DNA from 2 places in the Pseudodonghicola sp. genome. Region 2 is predicted to be linked to the other one. Evidence: riboswitches for the same ligand, from Rfam matches in the RefSeq annotation. Region 2 holds a riboswitch; the other holds the start of a gene.
What was found. A riboswitch is a leader RNA that binds a small molecule or an ion and turns the genes downstream of it on or off. The one in region 2 is predicted to bind thiamine pyrophosphate.
Positions count from the first base shown of each region.

Region 1 (7,686 bases), on a different contig from region 2:
ATGCGGCGGGCTTTGCCCGGCTCTGGGCCAAGGGTGCGGTCACCGAGGCTGACGGGGTCTTCACCGTCACCACCGGCGACAAGTCGGCGCCGCTCGTGCTGATGAGCCCGGCGAAGATGGCCGAGACCTATCCGGGTGCCGATCTGGCGGCGACCACCCGCGGCGCGCTGACCGCCCTGCGCATCAAGGTCGCCGACATCGAGGCGGCCAAGGCCTGTCTGGACAAGGCCGGCATCACGCCCTTGAAGACCGCCGCCGGCATCGCCGCCGGACCGGAACATGCCGCCGGCGTCATCGTGGAATTCGTCCCCACATGACAGATCCGAAGCCCCGCAAGACCGGCACCAAACCGGCCGAGAGCATCACCTTCGACGAGATCGACCAGCGTATCCTGGAGATGTTGCAGCAGGACAGCGACACTCCGATCCAGGCGATTTCCGAGGCGGTGGGGCTGTCGGCCACCCCGTGCTGGCGCCGCATCAAGCGGATGGAGGAGGCCGGGCTGATCAAGCGGCGTGTCGCTCTGGTCGACCAGAACCGCGCCAATGTGCCGCTGACCGTCTTCATCGGCGTCAGCACCCCCCGGCACGAAATCGACTGGCTGAACCGGTTCCGGGCGCTGATCGACGAGATCCCGGAAATCCTCGAAGCCTATCGGCTGACCGGGACGGTGGATTACATCCTCAAGGTCGTGGTGCCGGACATGGCGACCTATGACGCGGTCTACAAGCGGATGATCGAGCGACTGGATTTCAGCCAGGTCAATTCGATGATTTCGATGGAGGAACTGAAGTTCACCACCGTCATCCCGACCAAATATCTGTAAGGTGACGGGCCGGGGCGCCTATGGTCCCGGCCCGTTTCCGGCAAGCCTCAGTCGAAGACCAGCCCACCATCGACCACCAGGTTCTGCCCGGTGACCGCCCGTGCCCAGGGCGAGGCGAAGAACAGCACCGCATCGGCCAATTCCTGCGGCGTCGTCACCTGCCCCAGCGGCGTCTGGCTGGCGATGATGTCGAAAACCGCCTCGGGCGTGGCGGCGCTGGCGTCAGTGGTGCGCAGCAGCCCGCCCGACACCATGTTGACCGTTACGCCCAGGGGCCCCAGTTCCTTCGCGGCGGTGCGGGTAAAGCCCAGCAGCGCCGCCTTGGCGGTGGTGTAATCGTGATAGGGCACCACCGGGTTTTGCACCAGATTGGTGCCGATGGTGACAACCCGCCCATAGGCCTGCGCCGCGAAGTGACCGCGCAGCGCCTGCAGGCAGTTGAGCGCCCCGCCGACAGCGGTTTCGGTCTGCCGCGCGATCTCAGCCCAGCTCAACTGGTCGAGATGCGCGCGCGCCTCGCCGTTGAAGGAGAAATCGGCCAGCGCGTTATGCACCAGCACGTCCGGCGCCCCAAGGCTGTCGGTGATCGCCGCGACCATCCCGGCGACCTCTTCCGGCCGGGTGACATCGGCGCGGAAAGCCTGGGCGCGCGGCCCCAGTTCCTCGGCCAGCGCCCGGGCGGCGGCGTCGCTGTTGCGATAGTTGATGGCGACCCGGGCGCCTTCGCGCGCAAAGGCACGGGCGATCGCGGCGCCAAGGCCGCGGCCGGCGCCGGTGACAAGGACGGTCTGGTCCTGAAGCGGTTTGATCATGGCTCGGCCCTTTCGGCGAGAGTGAAGAAGTGATTGGTGGGGCCATGGCCATGGCCCACCTGCAATTGGTCAGCCGCAGCGATGGCGCCGGCGACATAGGCCTTGGCGCGCTCGACCGCCTGCACCAGCGGCAGGCCGTGCCCCAGCCAGCAGGCCAGTGCCGACGACAGGGTGCAGCCGGTGCCATGGGTGTTGGCGGTGGCATGGCGCGGCCCGGTGATCCAATGGCAGACCTCTCCCTCGACCAGCAGATCGGGGCAGTCCTCAGCCGCCAGATGCCCGCCCTTCAGCAGCACCGCCTGAGGCCCCAGCGCCAGCAGCGCGCGCGCCTGTTCCTCCATCTCGGCCCGATTGGTGGCCTCGGGGCGGCCCAGCAGATCGGCGGCCTCGGGCAGGTTCGGGGTGATCACCCGCGCCCGGGGCAGCAGCCGGCCCAGCGCCGCCACCGCCTCGGCCGCCAGCAGGCGATCGCCGCTTTTCGCCACCATCACCGGGTCGAGCACGATGGGGGCGTCCAACCCTTCCAGCGCGCCGGCGACGGCGGCGATGATCGGGGCGGAGCCCAACATGCCGATCTTGACCGCGTCGATGCGGATGTCCTGGCGGATCATCGCGATCTGGTCGCGGATCATCTCGGGGCGCACCGGATCGACGGCGCTGACCCCGCAGGTGTTCTGCGCCGTCAAGGCAGTCAGCGCCGCCATCGCATAGCCACCATTGGCCGAAATCGCCTTGATATCGGCCTGGATGCCCGCCCCGCCCGAAGGGTCGGACCCGGCAATGGAAAGGATATTGGGGATCATGCGCGGCTCCATTCATCAAAAAGGGCACGGGTCGCGGCCTGCGGGTCGGGGGCCCGGGTCCCCGCGGTGACCCCCGCCAACCCGACCGCCCCCGCCGCTTGCAACGCCGCCGCATCGCCCAGCCCGAGCCCGCCGATGGCAACGGTGGGCACAGAGACGGCGGCGACGATCTGCGCCAGCCCCCCCATGCCGATGGGCAGGGCATGGTCAGGCTTGGTCGCGGTGGCGCGCACCGGGCCGGCACCGATGTAATCGACCCCCGCCGGCACATGACCCGCCTGCGCCACCGTCTCGATGGAGAGCCCGAGGATCGGATCGGGCCCCAGCCGTTGCCGGACCAGCCGGGGATCGCCATCGCCCTGCCCGATATGGAGGCCATGCGCCCCGGCGCTCAGCGCCACCTCCAGCCGGTCGTTGATGATCAGCCGCACGCCGAACGCCTCCATCTCGGGCAATAGGGCGACGGCCAGCGCGTGCAGCTCGGCATCCGAGGCATGCTTGTCGCGCAGTTGCACCGCCCAGGCGCCGCCCCGGGCGGCGGCCCGCGCCTGGTCGATCACCGGGATCGGCCCCTCGGGGTCGGTGACGACATAGACTGGCCCGATGGTGCGCCCGATCATGCCACGGTCACCTTCGCGCCCGCGCTCACCGCCTCGGGCGTCAGGGCGTGCAGCGCATCGAGGAAGGCCACCTGGAAGCTGCCCGGCCCCTGCGCGCCCTGCCCCGCGACCTCTCCCGCCAGACCGTAGAAGGCCAGCGCCGCCGCAGTCGCCTCAGGTGCCGGGTGACCGACGCAAAAGGCCGCGATCACCCCGTTCAGCGAACAGCCCAGCGCCGTGACCTTTGGCATCAGCGCATGGCCATTCGCCACCCGCAACGCCCGGCTGCCGTCGGTGACGAAATCGACCGGGCCGGACACCGCGACGACCGAGCCGGTCCGCAGCGCCAGAGCGCGCGCCGCCGTTTCCGCCGCGGCGACGCTGTCGCCGGCGTCAACCCCACGGCCACCGCCACCGAGCCCGGCCAGCGCCAAGATTTCCGAGGCATTGCCGCGCACCACGGTTGGGCGCAGGTCGAGCAGCCGGACCGACAGGTCCTGACGGAACCGCGTCGCCCCCACCCCCACCGGGTCGAAGACCCAGGGACGCCCCAGATCGGCCATCACTCCGGCGCAGTCCAACATCGCCTCGGCCCAGGCGGGATCAATGGTGCCGATATTGACCGTCAGCGCCCGCGCCAAGGCGGCGAATTCCGCCGCCTCCTCCCGCGCATGGACCATGGCGGGCGAGGCGCCAGCGGCCAACAGCACATTGGCCATGATATTCATCGCCACGAAATTGGTGATATTGTGGATCAGCGGCGCCTCGGCCCGCATGTCGCGCAGATATAGCCCGGTCTCGTCCATCCGTCTCGCCTTGTGCCCAGGCGAGGAGAGCGAAGACGGCGCAAGATCCCGCGCGGGATCGGCTGACCGGCTTGCAGACTCCCTACGCCAGCATGATCTGGTTCAGGTTCGGAGGGTTCTTCTCAGCCCGCATGCACGGACGCCCCTGTCTGTGGCGCAATCAACGCCCGCAACGGGGAGATGTCAAGCAGGGCCAACTCCGCGCCGGCGGCAGACGGCGGGCGGCCCACCTGTCTGGGAGATCGGGAGGGCCGGCCCGACGGTCGGGCCCGAGGTTACCCTGCATCTCGATCGGCTCGTCCCCTCACCCGGCGGCACGCGACCAGGATCACCGCGCCCGCCCGCCGGTTCCAGGCGGCCCGCGTCCGGGCCGATTGCACGCCTGCGACCGTGGGAGACGGCAAGCCAGCGGACGCCGGGTCAGTCGACCGCCAAAGCCTTTTCCCTGTGAACACCATTAATTGTATGACATAACAAAAACACAACTATTGAGGTCTTCATGTCGTCGGCGCTTGACAGTATTGCCCCCGTTGCCCGCAAGGAAACGCTCGGTGCCATTGTGCGCGAGGAACTGCGCTCCGCGCTGATGGACGGGCGATTCCGGCCGGGCGAAAAGCTCACGATTCGGGCGGTTGCAAATGCGCTCAACGTCAGCCTGACCCCGGCACGCGAAGCGCTTTACAACCTGATGGCCGAGGGGGTTCTGGAAAGTGGCGCCAATGGCACGGTCTTCGTGCCCAGCCTGGACGAGCCCCGCATTCGCGAATTGTCCCTGATCCGCATCCGCCTGGAAGGGCTGGCCGCGCGCGAGGCGATGCCCAATCTCGCCCCCAAGGACTTCGACCGGCTGAGCGAGATCAACAGCCAATTCGCCAAGACCGACAAAGAGAAGGAACATGCCAAGCTGATGCAGCTCAACTGGCAGTTCCACTTCGGGCTCTACGAGGCCGCCAATATGCCTGCCCTACTGAAGATCATCGAAACCTGCTGGTTGAAAATGGGCTCCTATCTCAATGTCATCTATCCCGATTATGGCAGTGTGGGCGTCGGGCGCGACAATCACGCCCGCATTCTCGCCGCGTTGCAGGGCGGCGACGCCAATCTGCTCGAAGATCACATCCGGACCGACATCGAACAATCGACCGCATGGGTCATCCAGATGATCCGCGATCGCCGCCTCCCCGCCTGAGCGGCCTCAGGCGGGTCTTTCCTCCCCCCGGCGGGGGGAAGGATGCGAGACGCCGATGATCCCTAGCCCTCGGCCCCGACCTCGGCCGCGGCACGGGCGGCGGCCAGAACCGACAACCGCGCGGCAAGCGTGGCCGAGGCCGGCGGCGCCGGTTCCAGCGCCACCGGTGCGGGCGCGTCGGCGTGATGGCAGGCGACCAGCGTCTCGCCCTCGCCCACCGCCGTCAGCTCGGGGCGGGTCTGCTTGCAGATGTCGCTCGCCAGCGGGCAACGCGGATGGAAGGCACAGCCCGATGGCGGGTTCAGCGCCGAAGGCGCATCGCCCTCCGGCGCCTCGGTCGCGGCACGCAGCCCTGGCACCGGGCGCGGCGCGGCGGTGATCAGCGCACGGGTATAGGGATGGCGCGGATCGGCGAAGAGCTGCTCGGCCGGCGCCTGTTCGACGATCCGGCCCAGATACATCACCGCCACCCGGTCGGCGATATGGCGCACCACCGACAGGTCGTGGCTGATGAAGACATAGGCCAGCCCAAGCTGCGCCTGCAGATCCTGCAACAGGTTGACGATCTGCGCCTGCACCGAGACGTCGAGCGCCGAGACCGGTTCGTCGCAGACGATCAGCCGCGGCCGGGTCGACAGGGCGCGGGCGATGCAGATCCGCTGCCGCTGACCGCCGGAGAATTCATGCGGATAACGGTCGGCGTGATGTTCCGCCAGGCCCACCGTCTTCAACAGCTCGTCGACCCAATGCTTGGCCCGCTCGCCCGAGGCGACGCCATGCAGCAGGATCGGCTCCATCAACGTCTCGCGCACCGTCATGCGCGGGTTCAGCGACCCGAAGGGATCCTGGAACACCATCTGCATGTTGCGCCGGGTCGCCTGCAACCGGCCGGGGGACAATTCGGTGATCTCCTCGCCGTCCAGCTTGACCGACCCGGCGGTGGGTTCGATCAGCCGCATGACGGCGCGACCGGTGGTGGACTTGCCGCAACCGGATTCGCCGACGATCGCCAGCGTTTCACCGGCGGCGACGGTGAAGGAGACATCCGAGACCGCCTGCACCACATTCACAGCCTTGCGGAACATGCCCGCCCCCAAGGGGAAATGCTTGGTCAGGCCTTTGACTTCCAGAACCAGGGGTTTCATGCGGCGATCTCCTCGATGGGCGCACGCCAGCAGGCGACCAGCCGGTCCCCGTCGATCGCGCGCAGCGGCGGTTGTTCGGCGCGGCATTGCTGGGTCGCCAGCGGGCAGCGCGAGGCGAAGCGGCAGCCCTTGGGCATCGCCCAGGGCGGCGGCACCGATCCGGGGATGGTCTCCAGCCGGCTGCCCTTTTCGTCGAGCCGAGGCACCGCGGCCATCAGCCCCAGCGTATAGGGGTGCATCGGCGCCTGGAACAGATCGCGGGCCGAGGCGCGCTCGACCACCTTGCCGGCATACATCACCACCACCTCGTCGCAGGTCTCGGCCACCACGCCAAGGTCATGGGTGATCAGCACGATGGCGGCGCCGGTGCGGGCCGACAGGTCGCGCATCAGATCGAGGATCTGCGCCTGGATCGTCACATCGAGCGCGGTGGTCGGCTCATCGGCGATCAGCAGGTCGGGGTCATTGGCCAGCGCCAGCGCGATCATCACCCGCTGCCGCTGCCCACCGGACAGCTGGTGCGGGAAATCGTCCACCCGTTTCGACGGCGACGGCAGCCGCACCAGGTCGAGCAGTTCGACGGCGCGCTCGCGCGCCTCCTTGTGGCTGATCCGGCGATGCGCCCGCAGGCTTTCGATGATCTGGTCGCCGATGGTATAGACCGGATTGAGCGAGGTCATCGGTTCCTGGAAGATCATCCCCATGCGGCTGCCGCGCAGGCCGCGACGTTCCTTCGCCGACATTTTCAACAGATCGCGCCCCTCGAACAGCACCTCGCCGCCGGCATAGCGGCCGGGCGGGGTCGGGATCAGCCCCATGATGCCCAGCGAGGTCACCGACTTGCCGCAACCGCTTTCCCCCACCACGCCCAGGGTCGCGCCGCGCCGGACCGAGAAGCTGACCCCGTCGACGGCGCGAAACACGCCGCCTTCGGTCTTGAATTCGATCTGGAGGTCTTTCACCTCCAGCAGCGGGGCATCCTTGGCCTGGCTTGCGGGGCTCATGCGTCTTTCCCTTTTGCATAGGTGATGGGCGCGGCCTGATCATGGCTGCGATGGCGGAAATCCAGCTCGCGGAACTGCGCCTCGGCGCGGCGTTGCGCCGCCTCCAGCCCGTCAAGCTCGGCGTCGATGTCGAAGGCCAGCGCGGCACCCGCGCGCACCAGCGCCCGGCCGTCGACGAAGGTATCGGTGACGGCGCGTTCGCCGGCGACATAGATCAGCGAATTCAGCGGGTCGCGCAGCGGCCGCATCGCCCGGTGTTTGGTATCGGCGAGGAAGAGGTCTGCCTTCATGCCCGGCGCGAGCTTGCCGATATCCGGCATCCCGAGGATCGCCGCGCCACCGATGGTGGCAGCGTTGAAGGCGTCGGCGGCGCGGATGTCATAGACATCGCCCGACATCAGCCGCGAATTGATCAATGCGTGGCGGATTTCCTCAAGCATGTTGTGGGGATAGGTATCGGTGCCGATCCCCATCGGGATGCCGCCGCGCAGATAACGACCGA
Region 1 is NZ_JBLWVT010000002.1:11,004-18,689, reverse strand. Features, by position in the region: gene ACN0V4_RS03210 (VOC family protein) at 1-317, shown strand, start outside; gene ACN0V4_RS03205 (Lrp/AsnC family transcriptional regulator) at 314-826, shown strand; gene ACN0V4_RS03200 (3-oxoacyl-ACP reductase) at 874-1,638, opposite strand; gene thiD (bifunctional hydroxymethylpyrimidine kinase/phosphomethylpyrimidine kinase) at 1,635-2,441, opposite strand; gene thiE (thiamine phosphate synthase) at 2,438-3,061, opposite strand; gene thiM (hydroxyethylthiazole kinase) at 3,058-3,846, opposite strand; TPP riboswitch at 3,909-4,003, opposite strand; gene ACN0V4_RS03180 (GntR family transcriptional regulator) at 4,346-5,035, shown strand; gene ACN0V4_RS03175 (ABC transporter ATP-binding protein) at 5,098-6,180, opposite strand; gene ACN0V4_RS03170 (ABC transporter ATP-binding protein) at 6,177-7,184, opposite strand; gene ACN0V4_RS03165 (amidohydrolase family protein) at 7,181-7,686, opposite strand, start outside.
Region 1: it holds a riboswitch for thiamine pyrophosphate, as region 2 does, so the genes downstream of both, thiM (hydroxyethylthiazole kinase) here and thiC (phosphomethylpyrimidine synthase ThiC) in region 2, are expected to answer to the same signal.

Region 2 (7,686 bases):
TCGAAATGCGCCCGCATCGTGCGCAGCCCCTCGATATTGCGCAGCCCCTGCCCCGATCCGATCGGCGCGCCCCAGGGCATCAGCAGCCTGCATCCGGCCTCCAGCAGCTTTTCCCCGACGATCAGATCCTCGGTGGTATAGGGGAACACCTCGAACCCCTCGGAACAGAGGATGCGGGCGGCCTCGACCAGCGCGAAGGGGTCGGGCTGCAGCGTGTCGGCATGGCCGATCACCTCGAGCTTGATCCAGGTCGTGCCGAATAGCTCGCGCGCCATCTGTGCCGTGGTCACCGCCTCGCGCACCGTGTGACAACCGGCGGTATTGGGCAGGACGCGGCAACCGCTGTCCTTGAGGATATCGCGAAAGGCCGCGCCCCCCTGCCCTTCGCGGCGCAGCGACACGGTGATCACCTCGGCCCCCGAGGCGGCGATCGCCTCGCGCAGGATCTGCGGCGAGGGGTATTGCGCGGTGCCCAGCATCAGCCGGTTTTTCAGATCGATTCCATAGAACATCGCTCAGCCCCCCTGCATCGGTGACAAGACTTCGATCTTCGCGCCGTCGCGCAGCGCGGTGGCCGCCCGCGCCGGGCGCGGCACGAACTGGCCGTCCATCGCGGTCGCGACCGAGGCGGCATCGAAGCCCCGTTCCTCGATCAGCGCCGCCAAGCTCCCCGCGTCGGTCTCGACCGGGGTTCCGTTCAGATCAATCCGCATGGCAAATCTCCTTCGTCATCATCCGGGCAAGCTCCATCGCCAACACCGGAGCCATCAGAAAACCGTGGCGATACATGCCGTTCAGGTGGATCACATCGCCCTGGCGCCGGATCGCGGGCAGGTTGTCGGGGAAAGAGGGACGCAGCCCGGCGCCGGTCTCGATCACCTCGGCCTCGGCGAAGCCGGGATGGATGGTATAGGCCGCCGACAGCAGTTCCATCACCGCGCGGGCGGTGACGGGACCGGCGCGGTCGCTTTCGACCATCGTCGCCCCGACCATATAGCGCCCCGCGCCGCGCGGCACGACATAGCAGGGAAAGCGCGGGTGCAGCAGGCGGATCGGCCGCGACAGCGCCACCTCCGGCGCGTGGAGATAGAGCATCTCGCCGCGCACCGCGCGCAGATCGCCCAGCGCCTTCGCGGCCGCCAGGGCCCGGCAATCCACGATGCGGCCCCGCGGCGGCCCCGCGTGAAAGGCCACCCCACGCGCGATCAGCACCTCGCGCAGATGAAGCAGCGCCCGCCGCGGATCAAGATGCGCCTCGGTCTCGAAAAACAGCCCGCGGGCGAAGCGGCCCGAGAGGTCGGGTTCCAGATCGTCCGGCGCGACCCAACGATGCGCCCGGGTTGCCCGGGCAAAGCGGTCCAGCTCCGCGCCGTCCCGCGCCGGGGCCAGGACCAGCGTGCCGCGATGGGTGACGCCCGGCACATGCTCCGCCCACCAGTCCACCGCCGCCTGACCGCGCGCCACGATCACCTCGGGCGCGCTTTCGCCTTCGCAGAAGGGGGCAAGCATGCCGCCAGCGAGGCGAGAGGCCGGCGCCGGAGCCTCTTCCGGAACGATCACCTCAACCTCGAACCCCGCCTCGGCCAGGGCGGTGGCGGCGCAAAGCCCCGCCACGCCCGATCCCAGGACCGAGATCATTCCGCCGGTGCCTCCGCCGGAACATAAAGCGCGCCGCCTTCGCGGAACTTGGCGGCCATCGCCTCCATGCCCTGCTGTTTCTCGGCCTCGGCACGAATGTCGTGGCTGATCCGCATGGAGCAGAACTTCGGCCCGCACATGGAACAGAAATGCGCCACCTTATGCGCCTCTTTCGGCATGGTCTCGTCATGCATCTCGCGGGCGGTGTCGGGGTCGAGGCCGAGGTTGAATTGATCCTCCCAGCGGAACTCGAACCGCGCCCGTGACAGCGCATCGTCGCGCCGCTGGGCGCCGGGGTGCCCCTTGGCCAGATCGGCGGCATGGGCGGCGAGCTTGTAGGTGATGACGCCAGTCTTCACATCGTCGCGGTCGGGCAGGCCCAGATGCTCCTTGGGCGTCACGTAGCAGAGCATCGCGGTGCCGAACCAGCCGATCATCGCCGCGCCGATGGCGCTGGTGATATGGTCATAGCCCGGCGCGATATCGGTGGTGAGCGGCCCGAGGGTATAGAACGGCGCCTCGTGGCAGTGCTTGAGCTGCTCCTCCATATTGGCCTTGATCTTGTGCATCGGCACATGGCCGGGGCCCTCGATCATCACCTGACAGTCCTTGGCCCAGGCGATCTTGGTCAGCTCGCCCAGCGTGCGCAGCTCGGCGAATTGCGCCTCGTCGTTGGCGTCGGCGATCGAGCCGGGGCGCAGCCCGTCGCCAAGGCTGAACGACACATCATAGCGGCGGCAGATGTCGCAGATCTCGTCGAAATGCTCGTAGAGGAAGCTCTCGCGGTGGTGATGCAGGCACCATTTCGCCATGATGGAGCCGCCGCGGCTGACGATCCCCGTCACCCGTTTCGCCGTCATCGGGATCATGTGCAGCCGCACGCCGGCATGGATGGTGAAGTAATCCACCCCCTGCTCGGCCTGTTCGATCAGCGTGTCGCGGAAGATCTCCCAGGTCAGATCCTCGGCAATGCCACCGACCTTTTCGAGCGCCTGATAGAGCGGCACGGTGCCGATCGGCACCGGGGAGTTGCGCAGGATCCAGTCACGGATGTTGTGGATGTTGCGCCCCGTGGACAGGTCCATCACCGTGTCGGCGCCCCAGCGAATCGCCCAGACCATCTTCTCGACCTCTTCCTCCATCGAGGAGGTGACGGCGGAGTTGCCGATATTGGCGTTGATCTTCACCTTGAAATTGCGGCCGATGATCATCGGTTCCAACTCGCGGTGGTTGATGTTCGCGGGGATGATGGCGCGGCCCTCGGCGACCTCACGACGGACGAACTCGGGCGTCACCAGATCGGGCAGCTCGGCGCCGAAGCTCTCGCCATCACGGGAGTAGGCCTCAAGCCGGCCCTCGTTCTCGCGGATCGCGACGAATTCCATCTCCGGCGTGACGATGCCGGCACGGGCATAGGCGAGCTGGGTGACCGCCCGGTCGCCCACCCCGCGCAGCGGCGGGCGCCGCACCGGGAAGGGCGGGGTCAGCCGGGCGCCGGAGACAAAGCCGTTGTCGGCATCGGTCACCATGCGGCCCTCGTATTCCTCGACCTCGCCGCGCGATTGCAGCCAGCCGCCGCGGACTTCGGGCAGGCCGGTCGCGATGTCGATCCGCGCCTCCGGGTCGGTATATGGGCCCGAGCTGTCATAGACGGTCAGCGGCGCCTCGCCGGTGACGGCGATTTCACGCATCGGCACCCGGATGTCATGGCCTTGGCCACCGACATAGACCTTGCGCGACGCGGGCAGCGCCCCGGTGGTGATGGTGGGAATGGTGTCTTTCATTTCGGTCTCCTCTTCACGATGAGACCCAAGTGAGACTTTTGGCAGAAAGGGACCGCTCAAGCCCCGGATCGCGCCATGCGCAAAGGGCCATCAGCGGCCCGAAAGGACCGCCCTCAGGATCAGAGGAATGCGGAAATGCCCTTCGGTCTTCCTACGCCAGCATCAACTGGGTCAGGTTCAAAGGGTCGCTTCACCGGGGTTTCCCCCTATCAGCCTCTCAGTCCCCTAGGCGGGACTCCCCTGACGTGGGGGCACTATTTGACCGCGCGGCGATCATGTCAATCGGAAAAGGCCCGCGCCCACAGGACTGGCGGCGGCGCGCCGTCAGAGACCGGGGCCAGAGAACCGGGCAGGAGAACCTGGCCAGAGAACCGGCGCCTCAGAAGGTCGCCGGCGTCGCCACCCAGAGGATCCGGCTGACACCCGGGTCGATGTTACGGTAGCGGTGCGGCAGGTTCGAGGCGAAGAAAAAGCTGTCGCCCGGCGCCAGGAAATGGCTGCGGCCGTCGACGATCAACTCGACCCGCCCCTGCAGGATATAGCCGACCTCCTGGCCCGCATGCTGGATGTCGCCGCCACTGTCGGCCCCGGGTTCGAGCGTGTGGATATTCGCGTCGAGCAGAAGCTCGGGGAAGGTTGGCGTCAGCCGTTCCAGCAAGATCGCCGCGCCGTTTTCAGTATGGCTGACCTTGACCGCGGGACGGCTTTCGCCCCGCATCACGCTGATCTCTTCATGGGCGCTGTCTCCGGCGAAGAGATGCACGATCGAGGTATCGAGCGCCGCCAGGATGCGGTGGAGGGTGCGCAACGACGGGGTGGCCTGGTCATTCTCGATCTTCGACAGCATCGACGGCGAACAGCCTACTTCCTCAGCAAGTATGCGCAGCGTTTTCTTGTGAGCCTTGCGGGCCTCGCGCAACCGGGTGCCCAGATCAGACATCGTGCGCGGAGCCGACTCGGCGGGGGCGAGAGTGCCGATATCTTCAGAGTGCTCAATATCCATGCTCACGCGCCCGAACTCCGCCTTCAAATTCATCACAGCACGACTCAAATTCAAATTTTAGCTCAATCGAGCTCAAAAGTTGAACCATATTCAATTTTTTGAGGCAGAGCTTCCTCTGGGTCAAGTCGCCCAAGCAATCTCAGGGAAAGTGGAATGGAATTCAATATGCGAAACAAATTTCACGGGATCGTGCTGGCGGCGACCGCCTGCGCGGGCCTTGCTCTTGCCACCGGCGCCCAGGCCAAGGACACGGTCCAGCTCGGCTTCCTCGGGCCGCTGACGGGGGGCAACTCTTCGGTCGGTCTGGGCGGGCGCAACTCGGCCGAATTGGCGATCAAGCTGCGCAATGCCGATCCGAACTCGAAATACACCTATGAACTCGATGCGCTGGATGACGAATGCAAGCCCAACGTCGGCGTGCAGGTCGCGACCAAACTGGCGACGAACCGCAAGGTCGCGGGCGCGGTGACGCATTATTGCTCGGCGGTGGCGATGGGGACGGTCGATGTCTATCACCGCTTCGGCCTGCCGGCGACGATCTGGGGCGCGGTGCTGCCGGATATCACCTATGGCAATGATTATCCCGAGATCACCCGTGTGAATGGCACGATGATCAACCAGAACGAAACCGCCGCCAAGATGATGACCGGCCTCGGCTACAAGACCTTCGCGATCATCCACGACACCACCGATTACGGCAAAGGCCACTTCACCTATCTGTCTAAGTATCTTGGCGAAGACGGGGCCGAGGTTGTCGGCTCCTTCGGCGTCACCTCGGATCAGCAGGATTTCACCGCTGAACTCACCCAGGTCAAGGCGCTGAACCCCGATGTCGTGGTCTTTGCCGGCCTGACCCCGGGCGGCGTGCGGGTGCGCCAGCAGATGGACAAGCTTGGCATCAATGCCGTGTTCGAAGGTGTGTCGGGGATCAAGTCGGACGCCTTCTTCGAAGGGCTCGGCACCGATCTGGCCGAAGGCACGATGACCTTCCTCGAAGGCGCACCGGCCGAGAAACTGCCGGGCGGCGCCTTCTTCCTGAGCGAATATGAAAAAGCCGGCTACTCGACCCCGCCGGAGGCCTATGGCCCCTTCGCCTTCGCCGCGATGAACCTGCTGATCGACGCGGTCGAGACCGTCGGCCCCGATCGCAAGGCGATCGTCGGCTACATGGGCAAGGTGCAGGATCACCAGTCGATCACCGGGCCGATCAGCTTTGACGATCACGGCCAGAACACCGTCGCCCTGATCACCGGCTATGTCGCCCAGGACGGCAAATGGGTGGTCTGGGAAGACAGCGATTACGCCAAGGGCATCCGCCAGCTTCCGGCCGCGAAATAACACCACAGACCAGTGGCGCGGCGGGCCTGTCCTGCCGCGCCACCTGTTCGAGAAAAGAGGGAATGATGGATTTCGGATTGATCGCCCAATACCTGGCGAACGGCATCCTGCTCGGCACGATGTACGCGCTCGTCGCCGTCGGTTTCACGCTGTTCTTCGGCGTGCTCGATGTCGTCAAGTTCAGCCATGGCGACGTGCTGATGCTGGGCACCTTCATCGGCTTCACCGCCTGGCTGGGGCTTGAGGCCATCGGCGTCACCAACCCCTGGATACAGCTTCTGGGCATCCTGCTGTGCAGCCTTGGCGCCACCGCCCTGATCGGCGCGGCGATCGCGAAATGGCTGGTGCTGCCGCTGAAGAAGGCGCCGCAGCTCAACACCTTGCTGATCACGCTGATGCTGGGCACCGCGATCCGCGAGGTGGTGCGGCTGTTCTATCCGAACGGTTCCAACCCCAAGGCATTCCCGGCGCTGCTGCCGAACAGCGCAATCGAGATCGGCAATTTCTCTCTGCGCGCCGACAGCGTGATCCTGGTGCTTGCCGGGCTGGGGCTGATCGGGCTGCTCAATCTGGTGATCAACCGGACCCGGCTGGGGCTGGCCATCCGCGCCGTGGCGCAGGACGAGGAAACCGCCCGCATCATGGGGATCAACTATACACTGGTGGTTCTGGCCACCTTCGCGCTCGGCTCCGGCGTGGCGGCCTTCGCCGGCATCATGAACGGGCTTTACTATAACGAGATCAATTTCGGCATGGGGCTGATCCTGGGGCTGATCGGCTTTTCGGCGGCGATCGTCGGCGGGCTCGGCAACCTCTATGGCGCGATCCTTGGCGGTTTTCTCTTCGCCGGGCTGCAAACGGTCGGCGCGGCGCTCCTGCCCTTCGCCTCGGCCTATAAGGACGTCTTCGCCTTTGCCGTCGTCATCGCGCTGATGGCGTGGAAACCCACCGGGTTGATCCCCGAACGCTCCAGTGACCGGGTGTGATACCATGACCGATATTTCCCTCAATCCCCTCGACCGCCCGCGCCCCTGGCTGGCCGGAGCGAGCGTGATCCTGGCCTCGGGCCTCTATGTCTGGGCGCTGATCGTGGCGGAGGAGACCTGGCAGGTGCTGGGCCTGCTGCTGCTGGCGCTGGTGGCCGTGGTCGTCGGCCTCAAGACCGGGCTGAGCCGGCGCGTGCAGCAGGACTGGGCGCAGTCCGAGCCGCGGCTGAACCGGCTGGCCTTCGCCACGCTGATCGTGCTGATCCTGGCCCTGTCGCAGGCGCATTTCGCGCTGCTGATGGTGACGACGGTGCTGCTCTATTTCGTCGCGGCGATGGGGCTGAACATCCAGTTCGGTTTCGCCGGCATGGTGAACTTCGCCGGCGCCGCCTTCTTCGGGGCCGGCGCCTATACCGCGGCGGTTCTGGGCACGGTCGAGGCCTTCCCGCCGCTTTTGACGCTGATCGCCGGCGGGTTGGTGGCGCTGCTGCTCGGCATTCCGCTGCTGGTGCCGATCGTACGCACGACCGGACACTATGCCGCCGTGGTGACCATCGCCTTCGGCGTGCTGTTCCGCACCTTTCTTGAGGTGAACGAGATCCTCGGCGGCCCGCAGGGGCTGATGGTGGCGCCGATGCGGCTGTTTGGCTGGGACTTCAACAATTCGCCCACCCTCGGCGGGTTCGAGATGTCGTTCTACGCCAATTACGCGCTGTTCGCCGCCGTCCTCGCCGCGCTGGTCTTCGTGCTGATGCGCCGGCTGGAACGCAGCTGGATCGGGCTGCACATGGATGCGGTGCGGCTGGACGAGACCGCGGCGGCCTGCTTCGGCATCTCGGTCAAGCGCACCAAGATCACCGCCTTCCTGATGGGCAACCTGATCCTGGGGGTGAGCGGCGCGCTTTACGGCATGATGATCTCCTTCATCGCGCCGGCC
Region 2 is NZ_JBLWVT010000003.1:251,321-259,006, reverse strand. Features, by position in the region: gene ACN0V4_RS07040 (thiazole synthase) at 1-512, opposite strand, end outside; gene thiS (sulfur carrier protein ThiS) at 516-713, opposite strand; gene ACN0V4_RS07030 (FAD-dependent oxidoreductase) at 703-1,638, opposite strand; gene thiC (phosphomethylpyrimidine synthase ThiC) at 1,635-3,422, opposite strand; TPP riboswitch at 3,554-3,674, opposite strand; gene ACN0V4_RS07020 (cupin domain-containing protein) at 3,802-4,425, opposite strand; gene ACN0V4_RS07015 (branched-chain amino acid ABC transporter substrate-binding protein) at 4,591-5,763, shown strand; gene ACN0V4_RS07010 (branched-chain amino acid ABC transporter permease) at 5,829-6,749, shown strand; gene ACN0V4_RS07005 (branched-chain amino acid ABC transporter permease) at 6,754-7,686, shown strand, end outside.